2 regions of the Streptomyces sp. NPDC089915 genome follow, and region 2 is predicted to be linked to the other one. Evidence: riboswitches for the same ligand, from Rfam matches in the RefSeq annotation. Region 2 holds a riboswitch; the other holds the start of a gene.
The links. A riboswitch is a leader RNA that binds a small molecule or an ion and turns the genes downstream of it on or off. The one in region 2 is predicted to bind ZMP and ZTP.
Positions count from the first base shown of each region.

Region 1: linked by a shared signal. The riboswitch ahead of glyA (serine hydroxymethyltransferase) and the one ahead of AB0O29_RS08770 (bifunctional 5,10-methylenetetrahydrofolate dehydrogenase/5,10-methenyltetrahydrofolate cyclohydrolase) in region 2 are both predicted to bind ZMP and ZTP.

Region 1 covers NZ_JBFBGN010000087.1:1,546-6,133, forward strand. The annotation lists gene AB0O29_RS23750 (glutathionylspermidine synthase family protein) at 1-880, shown strand, start outside; gene rocD (ornithine--oxo-acid transaminase) at 918-2,123, opposite strand; ZMP/ZTP riboswitch at 2,240-2,330, shown strand; gene glyA (serine hydroxymethyltransferase) at 2,366-3,634, shown strand; gene trpS (tryptophan--tRNA ligase) at 3,735-4,588, shown strand, end outside.
Region 2 covers NZ_JBFBGN010000019.1:5,533-10,120, reverse strand. The annotation lists gene AB0O29_RS08775 (MAB_1171c family putative transporter) at 1-747, shown strand, start outside; gene AB0O29_RS08770 (bifunctional 5,10-methylenetetrahydrofolate dehydrogenase/5,10-methenyltetrahydrofolate cyclohydrolase) at 783-1,628, opposite strand; ZMP/ZTP riboswitch at 1,703-1,802, opposite strand; gene AB0O29_RS08765 (methyltransferase domain-containing protein) at 1,873-2,634, shown strand; gene AB0O29_RS08760 (RNA polymerase sigma factor) at 2,882-4,459, shown strand; gene AB0O29_RS08755 (amino acid permease) at 4,538-4,588, opposite strand, start outside.

The sequences.
Region 1 (4,588 bases), on a different contig from region 2:
CTACGGCCGCTTCGACCTGCGCTACGACGGCTCCGGCAGCCCCGCCAAGCTGCTGGAGTACAACGCCGACACCCCCACCTCGCTGGTGGAGGCGGCCAGCCCGCAGTGGTTCTGGATGGAGGAGCGCTTCCCCGGCGCCGACCAGTGGAACTCCCTGCACGAGCGGCTCGTCGAGGCCTGGCGCCGGCAGGCCGAGCTGCTGCCGCCCGGACCGCTGCACTTCGCCCACTCCGAGACGGACGAGCTCGGTGAGGACCTGATGACGGTCGCCTACCTCCAGGAGACCGCCGAGCAGGCCGGGCTGGAGACGCACGCCCTGTCCGTGGAGACCATCGGCTGGGACGCCCTCTCCGGCCGCTTCGTGGACGAGAAGCTCCGCTTCATCCGCGGCTGCTTCAAGCTCTACCCGTGGGAGTGGCTCGTCGACGACGAGTTCGGCCCGCACGTCCTCGGCACCTACGACCACGGCGGCGGGACCGGCACCACCGCCTGGATCGAGCCGCTGTGGAAGATGCTGCTGGCCAACAAGGCGCTGCTGGCGATCCTCTGGGAGCTCTTCCCCGAGCACCCGAACCTGCTGCCCGCCTACCTCGACGGGCCCCGCGAGCTCGCCGAGACCGGCGGGTACGCCGCCAAGCCCCTGCTGGGCCGCGAGGGCGCCGGCGTCACCCTCCACGAGCCGGGCGGGGAGCCCTTCGTACCGGCCGAGGAGGAGACGTACGTCTTCCAGGCGCTGGCCCCGCTGCCCGACTTCGACGGCAACCGCGTGGTCCTGGGCGCCTGGGTGGTCGAGGAGGAGGCGGCCGGACTCGGCATCCGCGAGTCGGCGGGCCCGGTCACCGACGAGTACGCCCGCTTCCTGCCGCACGTCATCCTCTGACCGCCAGGGGGTGCCCGGCCGGGCACCCCCGACCCCGTCAGCCGGCGAGGACCGCCCGCAGCTGCTCCAGACCCCAGTCCAGGTCCTCCTTGGAGATCACCAGCGGCGGCGCGATCCGGATCGTCGACCCGTGCGTGTCCTTCACCAGGACCCCGCGCCCCATCAGCCGCTCGGAGATCTCCCGGCCCGTGCCGCGCGCCGGGTCGATGTCGACGCCCGCCCACAGCCCGCGCCCGCGTACCGCCGTCACCGCGCCGGACCCGGCCAGCAGGTTCAGTTCCCGGTGCAGGTGGTCGCCGAGCTCGGTGGCCCGCTGCTGGTACTCGCCGGTGCGCAGCATCGCGATCACCTCCAGCGCGACGGCGCAGGCCAGGGGGTTCCCGCCGAAGGTGGAGCCGTGCTCCCCGGGCCGGAACACCCCGAGGACGTCGCGGTCGGCGACGACGGCGGAGACCGGCACCACACCGCCGCCGAGCGCCTTCCCCAGGACGTACACGTCCGGGACGACGCCCTCGTGCTCACACGCGAAGGTCTTCCCGGTGCGGCCCAGGCCCGACTGGATCTCGTCCGCCATGAACAGCACGTTCCGCTCGCGCGTCAGCTCCCGTACGCCCGCCAGGTACCCGGGCGGCGGGACCAGCACGCCCGCCTCGCCCTGGATCGGCTCCAGCAGGACGGCGACGGTGTTGGCGGTGACGGCCTGGGAGAGCGCGGTGAGGTCCCCGTACGGGACGATCTCGAAGCCCGGGGTGTAGGGGCCGAAGTGGTCGCGGGCGTCGTGGTCGGTGGAGAAGCTGACGATGGTCGTCGTCCGCCCGTGGAAGTTGCCGGCCGCGACCACGATCTTGGCCTGTCCGTCCGGGACGCCCTTGACCTCGTACCCCCACTTGCGGGCCGTCTTCACCGCCGTCTCCACGGCCTCCGCGCCCGTGTTCATGGGCAGCACCGCCTCCTTGCCGCAGAGCGCGGCGAGTTCGGTGCAGAACTCGGCGAAGCGGTCGTGGTGGAAGGCGCGGGAGGTGAGGGTGACCCGCTCCAGCTGGGCCTTGGCCGCGTCGATCAGACGCCGGTTGCCGTGGCCGAAGTTGAGCGCCGAGTACCCGGCGAGCATGTCGAGGTAGCGCCGCCCCTCCACGTCGGTCATCCACGCGCCCTCCGCCGAGGCCACGACGACCGGGAGGGGGTGGTAGTTGTGCGCGCTGTGCTCGTCGGCGGAGCGGATGGCATCAGCTGTTCTCGACACGGGGTCTCCGATCGTCCGTCTGCTGGTGACGCGGGTGACATGGGTGGCGTCCTTTGTATCGTCGCTCGGATCGTGGACGCGGAAACCTCCCGGGTGCCGCGCCCGCTAAGGTGTTCGGTACGCACGGCGACTGGCGTACGGAGAACCAACTCCGGGGGAGTCGTGCGCGCACTACCGCACACAGGGCCGCTCGCCTGGGCCTCGCGGGGACGAGACCTGACATCGACCCCGGAGGAGCCGCGATGACCGCGCACCGCCAGCCCGCCCTGTTCGCCACCGACCCCGACCTCGCCGCGCTCGTCTCCGCCGAGGAGACCCTCCAGGCCGAGACGCTGCGCCTGATCCCCAGCGAGAACTACGTCTCCGCCGCCGTCCTGGAGGCCTCCGGGACGGTCCTGCAGAACAAGTACAGCGAGGGCTACCCGGGCCGCCGCTACTACGAGGGCCAGCAGAACATCGACCGCGTCGAGGCCCTCGCGATCGAGCGGGCCAAGGGCCTGTTCGGGGTGGACCACGCGAACGTCCAGCCGTACTCCGGCTCCCCGGCCAACCTGGCCGTCTACCTGGCCTTCGCGAAGCCCGGCGACACCGTGATGGGCATGGCCCTGCCGATGGGCGGGCACCTGACGCACGGCTGGGGCGTCTCGGCGACGGGCTCCTGGTTCCGGGGCGTCCAGTACGGGGTGCGGGCCGAGGACGGCCTGATCGACTACGACGCGGTGCGCGAGCTCGCGCTGGCGGAGCGCCCGAAGATCCTCTTCTGCGGCGGCACGGCGCTGCCCCGCACGATCGACTTCGAGGCGTTCGCGTCGATCGCGCGGGAGGCCGGTTCGATCCTCGTCGCGGACGTGGCGCACATCGCGGGCCTGATCGCGGGCGGGGCCCACCCCTCGCCGGTCCCGTACGCGGACGTGGTCTCCACGACCACCCACAAGACCCTGCGCGGTCCGCGCGGCGCGATGCTGATGTGCAGGGAGGAGCACGCGAAGGCCATCGACAAGGCGGTCTTCCCCGGCCTCCAGGGCGGCCCCCACAACCAGACGACGGCGGGCATCGCCGTCGCCCTGCACGAGGCGGCCCAGCCGTCCTTCACGGCGTACGCGCACGCGGTCGTCGCCAACGCGAAGGCGCTGGCGGCGGCGCTGCTGGAGCGCGGCTTCGACCTCGTCTCGGGCGGCACGGACAACCACCTGATCCTGATGGACCTGACCTCGCGGGGGGTGGCGGGGAAGATCGCGGCGAAGGCGCTGGACCGCGCGGGCATCGTCGTCAACTACAACACGGTGCCGTTCGACCCGCGCAAGCCGTTCGACCCGTCGGGCATCCGGATCGGTACGCCGTCGCTGACCTCCCGCGGCCTGACCGCGGACCACATGCCGGCGGTCGCCGACTGGATCTCCCGCGCGGTGGACGCCGCCGCCAAGGGTGACGAGCAGGCCCTGGCCGCGATCCGCGCCGAGGTGGCCGACCTCCTGGCGGCGTTCCCGGCCCCGGGCCTCCCGGTCGCGTAGTTCCATCGCCGGCGGGGCTGTCCACAGCCCCGCCAGCGATCGAGGCGCGGGGGGCCGGGGGCGGGGCCCCCGGGGGGCCGGTACCTGAGAGAATGGCGGCATGGCTTCTGACCGTCCTCGCGCGCTCTCCGGCATCCAGCCCACCTCCGGCTCGTTCCACCTCGGGAACTACCTCGGAGCGATCCGCCAGTACGTCGCCCTGCAGGAGACGCACGACGCGTTCTACATGGTCGTCGACCTGCACGCGATCACCATGCCGCAGGATCCGAAGGACCTCCGCGCGAACACCCGCCTCTCCGCCGCGCAGCTCCTCGCCGCCGGCCTGGACCCCGAGCGCTGCACGCTCTTCATCCAGAGCCACGTCCCGGAGCACGCCCAGCTCGCCTGGGTGATGAACTGCATCACAGGCTTCGGCGAGGCCAGCCGGATGACCCAGTTCAAGGACAAGTCCGCCAAGGGCGGGGTCAACAGCGCCAGCGTCGGCCTGTTCACCTACCCGATCCTCCAGGTCGCCGACATCCTGCTCTACCAGGCGAACGCCGTCCCCGTCGGCGAGGACCAGCGCCAGCACGTGGAGCTGACCCGCGACCTCGCCGAGCGGTTCAACCACCGCTACGGCCAGACCTTCACCCTCCCCGCCGCGCACATCGTCAAGGAGGTCGCGAAGATCTACGACCTCCAGGACCCCTCGATCAAGATGTCGAAGTCCGCCTCCTCCCCGAAGGGCCTGATCAGCCTCCTCGACGAGCCGAAGGCCACCGAGAAGAAGATCAAGAGCGCGGTCACCGACACCGAGGCCGAGATCCGCTTCGACGTCGAGAACAAGCCCGGCGTCAGCAACCTGCTCACGATCTACTCCACCCTCACGGGCGAGTCGATCCCCGCCCTGGAGGCGGCGTACGAGGGCAAGGGGTACGGCGCGCTCAAGACCGACCTCGCCGGAGTGATGGTCGA
Region 2 (4,588 bases):
ACGGTCGGCAGCACCGCGCTGAGCCTGCTGTCGCTGAAGTGGATGCTGCGCGTGGACCCCGCGCTGCGGCCGCTGCGCACGGGGCTGGCGCTGATCATGTCCGGCGGGGTGCTGGACCTCGGGTACCTCGTCGCGAAGTGGGCGGCGGTCGGTGCCCGCTGGGCGGGCCGCGACTGGGACGGCCTGTCCACGTACGTGGCCCCGCCGCTGGCGTCGGCGGCGGCGCTGCTGGTGGGGTGCGGGTTCGTGGTGCCGGTGGTCGGCGGGTCCCCGGTCTGGCGGGACCTGAGCCAGTACCGGCGGCTGCGGCCGCTGTGGAAGGCGCTGCGCGGGTTCGCGTCCCGCAGTGTGACGACGGTGCCGCTGACCTGGTGGTCGCCTCCGGGGATCCGGCTGGTGCACCGCGAGTCGGTGATCGCCGACGGGCTGCTGGCCCTGGCCGGCTGGTGCGATCCGCCCGTGCGCCGGGCGGCCCTCGCTGCGGCGCGGCGCCAGGGGCTGGACGCGGCGGAGGCGGCGCTGGTGGCGGACGCGGCGATGCTCGCCGCCGCCTGCCGGGAGCGGGCGGCCGCCGAACGGGCGGGAGGGGCCGGGGCCGGTCCGGCCGACCCGGCCGCCGCCGACGCGCTGGCCGGCCGCCCGCTGGCCGCCCTCGCCCGCGCGTTCCGCGCCTCCCCCGTCGTGGCGGCCGCCCGCCGGGGGAGCCTCGTACCGGCCCCGGGAAGCGGCGAGCGCCCCGGGCCGTAGGGCCGGGGCGCTCGCCGTGCGGGAAGGGGGTCGGCTCAGAGGTCCGCGAGGGACAGGCCGGCCTGGGCGGCCGCGGCGTGCACGGTCTGCTCCAGCAGGACCGCGATGGTCATCGGGCCGACGCCGCCGGGCACCGGGGTGATCAGGGAGGCGCGGGCGGCGGCCGACTCGAAGTGGACGTCGCCGACGTTGCCCTCGTTGTAGCCGGCGTCCAGGACGACCGCGCCCTCCTTGATGTCCTCGCCCCGGATGAACTCGGCCTTGCCGACGGCGGCGACCAGCACGTCCGCCTGGCGGACGATCGAGGAGAGGTCCTTGGTGCGGGAGTGGCAGTAGGTGACGGTGGCGTTCTGCTCCAGCAGCAGCATCCCGGCGGGCTTGCCCAGGATCGCGCTGCGGCCGACCACGACGGCGTGCTTGCCGGTGAGGTCCACCTCGTACTCGGCGAGCAGGCGCATGATGCCGCCGGGGGTGCAGGAGACGAAGCCCGGCAGGCCGAAGCCCATGGCGGCGAAGGAGTGCATGGTGACCCCGTCGACGTCCTTGCCGGGGGCGATGGCCTCGAAGGCGGCCCGCTCGTCGATGTGGTGCGGGACCGGGTGCTGGAGCAGGATGCCGCTGATCTCCGGGTCCTCGGAGAGGGCCGTGATCGTGGCGACGAGCTCCTCGGTGGTGGTCTCTGCGGGGAGCTCCACGTGGCGGGAGGTGATGCCCGCCTTGGCGCAGCGGTTCTGCTTCATGCGCACGTACGTGACGGAGGCGGGGTCCTCGCCGACCAGGACGGTGGCCAGGCAGGGCGCGGTGCCGGTGCGCTCGGTGATCTTCGCCGCGAGGGAGGCGGTCTCCTCGGAGATGCGGCGGGCCAGGGCGGTGCCGTCCATGAGCTGGGCGGTGGCGGTGGGGGCGGTCGTCACGGGGTCTCCTGAACGTCGCTGCGGATCGCGGATCGCGGATCACGGATCGCCCAGGCGCGCGGCAGACGGCGTACGGGGAGGTGCGTACGCCGGGCCGCTCCCCGGTGGTGATCCACCCGAACGCCAGTCACGGCCCGGCTCCCACTGTAGTCGACCGGTCCGGCCCGGTTATCCGGTGGATGACCGGAGCCCGGCCTGGGACGATCGAGACATGACGCGCACTTTCGACCATCTCGTCGCCGAGGCCGAATCCGTCTCGGTGGACGGCTGGGACTTCTCCTGGCTCGACGGCCGGGCCACCGAGCAGCGCCCCTCCTGGGGGTACCAGCGGCTGCTGGGCGAGCGTCTGGCCCGGGCCGGCTCGGCCCTGGACATCCAGACGGGCGGCGGCGAGGTCCTGGCGGGAGCGGGCCCGCTGCCGCGGCTGACGGCGGCGACGGAGTCCTGGCCGCCGAACGTCGAGAAGGCGACCCGGCTGCTGCACCCGCTGGGCGCCGTGGTGGTCGCCGACGCCGACGAGCCTCCGCTGCCCTTCGGCGACCGCGCCTTCGAGCTGGTGGCCAGCCGGCACCCCGTGACCATCTGGTGGGAGGAGATCGCCCGGGTGCTGACCCCGGGCGGCACGTACTTCTCGCAGCAGGTCGGACCGGCGAGCGTCTTCGAGCTCGTCGAGTACTTCCTGGGCCCGCAGCCGGAGGAGGTCCGCCGCTCCCGGCACCCCGACGACGCGGTGGCCGACGCCCGGAAGGCGGGCCTGGAGGTGGTCGACCTGCGCTCCGAGCGGCTGCGTACGGAGTTCCACGACATCGGAGCCGTGATCTACTTCTTGAGGAAGGTGATCTGGATGGTGCCCGGTTTCACGGTCGGGCAGTACCGGGACCGGCTGCGCGAGCTCCACGAACGGATCGAGCGCGACGGTCCGTTCGTCGCGCATACCGCCCGATTCCTCATCGAAGCCCGCAAACCGGGCTGACGCGGGGAGGGGCGTACGGGACGGATCCGGCACGGTTCCGGCACGGACGCGGCCCCGCCGGATCGGTTGCCCGGACACAGCGTGGCGCAGGTCACTCAATTCAGCGCGTAACGAATCGACTCGGGCAGGCGATGAACCGACAGGTGTCCTCGCGCGGCCCCGGAATACAGCCCCCCTGGGGACTGTTTCCCGAGTCCGCGCGATGATTCCCGCCCACCCCCTATCTGTTCGCAACGAGAGGCTCCTTGTGTCGCTCAGCCCGTCCCGTACGTTCCCTCCGGAGATCGCCGAATCGGAGGCCCTCGTCGCGCTCGTCGAGCGCGGCCGCGAGCAGGGTCACATCAACGGTGACGATGTGCGCCGGGCCTTCGAGGCCGGCCGCATCCCGGTGGACCAGTGGAAGCGGGTCCTGCGCAGCCTGAACCAGGTCCTGGACGAGGAGGGTGTCGCCCTCCACGTCAGCGCCGCCCCCGCCACGAAGACCGCTGCCAAGAAGCCCCGCAAGGCAGCCGCCGCCCCGGCCCGCACCGTGACGAAGAAGGCGGCCGCCGCGCCGCGCCCCATCGGCGCGCGCAAGGCTTCGGCCGCCGCCCCGGCCACCGCCGCGGCGATATCCGCTCCGTCGGCCGCCGCCGCGGAGGAGGTGTCGGCCGAGGCCGGCGCCGAGCCCAAGAAGCGCACGGTCAAGAAGACCGCGGCCAAGAAGGCCACGGCCACCAAGAAGACCGCCGCGAAGAAGACCACCGCCAAGGACGCCGACGACGCCGAGAACCCGGCCGTCGAGGGCGAGGACTGGGCGGTCGAGGACCTCGCCGAGGAGCCCGAGGAGGAGGCGCCCAAGGCCGGCGGCCAGGGCTTCGTGCTGTCGGACGACGACGAGGACGACGCCCCGGCGCAGACCGTCATGGTGGCCGGCGCCACCGCCGACCCGGTCAAGGACTACCTCAAGCTCATCGGAAAGGTGCCGCTGCTCAACGCCGAGCAGGAGGTCGAGCTCGCCAAGCGCATCGAGGCTGGTCTCTTCTCCGAGTACAAGCTCGAGGAGGAGGAGGACCACAAGCCCGCGTTCAAGCGCGAGCTGGAGATCCTCGTCGAGGACGGCCGCCGCGCCAAGAACCACCTGCTGGAGGCCAACCTCCGTCTCGTGGTCTCCCTGGCCAAGCGCTACACGGGCCGCGGCATGCTCTTCCTGGACCTGATCCAGGAAGGCAACGTCGGCCTGATCCGCGCCGTGGAGAAGTTCGACTACACCAAGGGCTTCAAGTTCTCCACGTACGCGACCTGGTGGATCCGGCAGGCGATCACGCGTGCCATGGCCGACCAGTCCCGCACCATCCGCATCCCCGTGCACATGGTCGAGATCATCAACAAGCTCGCCCGCGTGCAGCGCCAGATGCTCCAGGACCTGGGCCGCGAGCCCACCCCGGAGGAGCTGGGCAAGGAACTCGACATGACCCCCGAGAAGGTCATCGAGGTCCAGAAGTACGGCCGCGAGCCGATCTCCCTGCACACCCCCCTGGGTGAGGAGGGCGACAGCGAGTTCGGTGACCTCATCGAGGACTCCGAGGCGGTCGTGCCCGCGGACGCGGTGTCCTTCACCTTCCTCCAGGAGCAGCTCCAGTCGATCCTGGGCACGCTCTCCGAGCGCGAGGCGGGCGTGGTCTCCATGCGCTACGGCCTCAACGACGGCCAGCCGAAGACGCTGGACGAGATCGGCCGCGTGTACGGGGTGACCCGTGAGCGCATCCGCCAGATCGAGTCCAAGACCATGTCGAAGCTGCGCCACCCGTCGCGTTCGCAGGTGCTGCGCGACTACCTGGACTGATCCCCGGGGACGCACGAAAGCGGAGGCCCGCGCCGTTCGGCGCGGGCCTCCGCGTTTTCCGTCGTGCCCGCGTACCGGTCAGCCGGCCGTGCCGGCCGCGCGGGCCCTGCGGGCGGACATCAGGGCGTA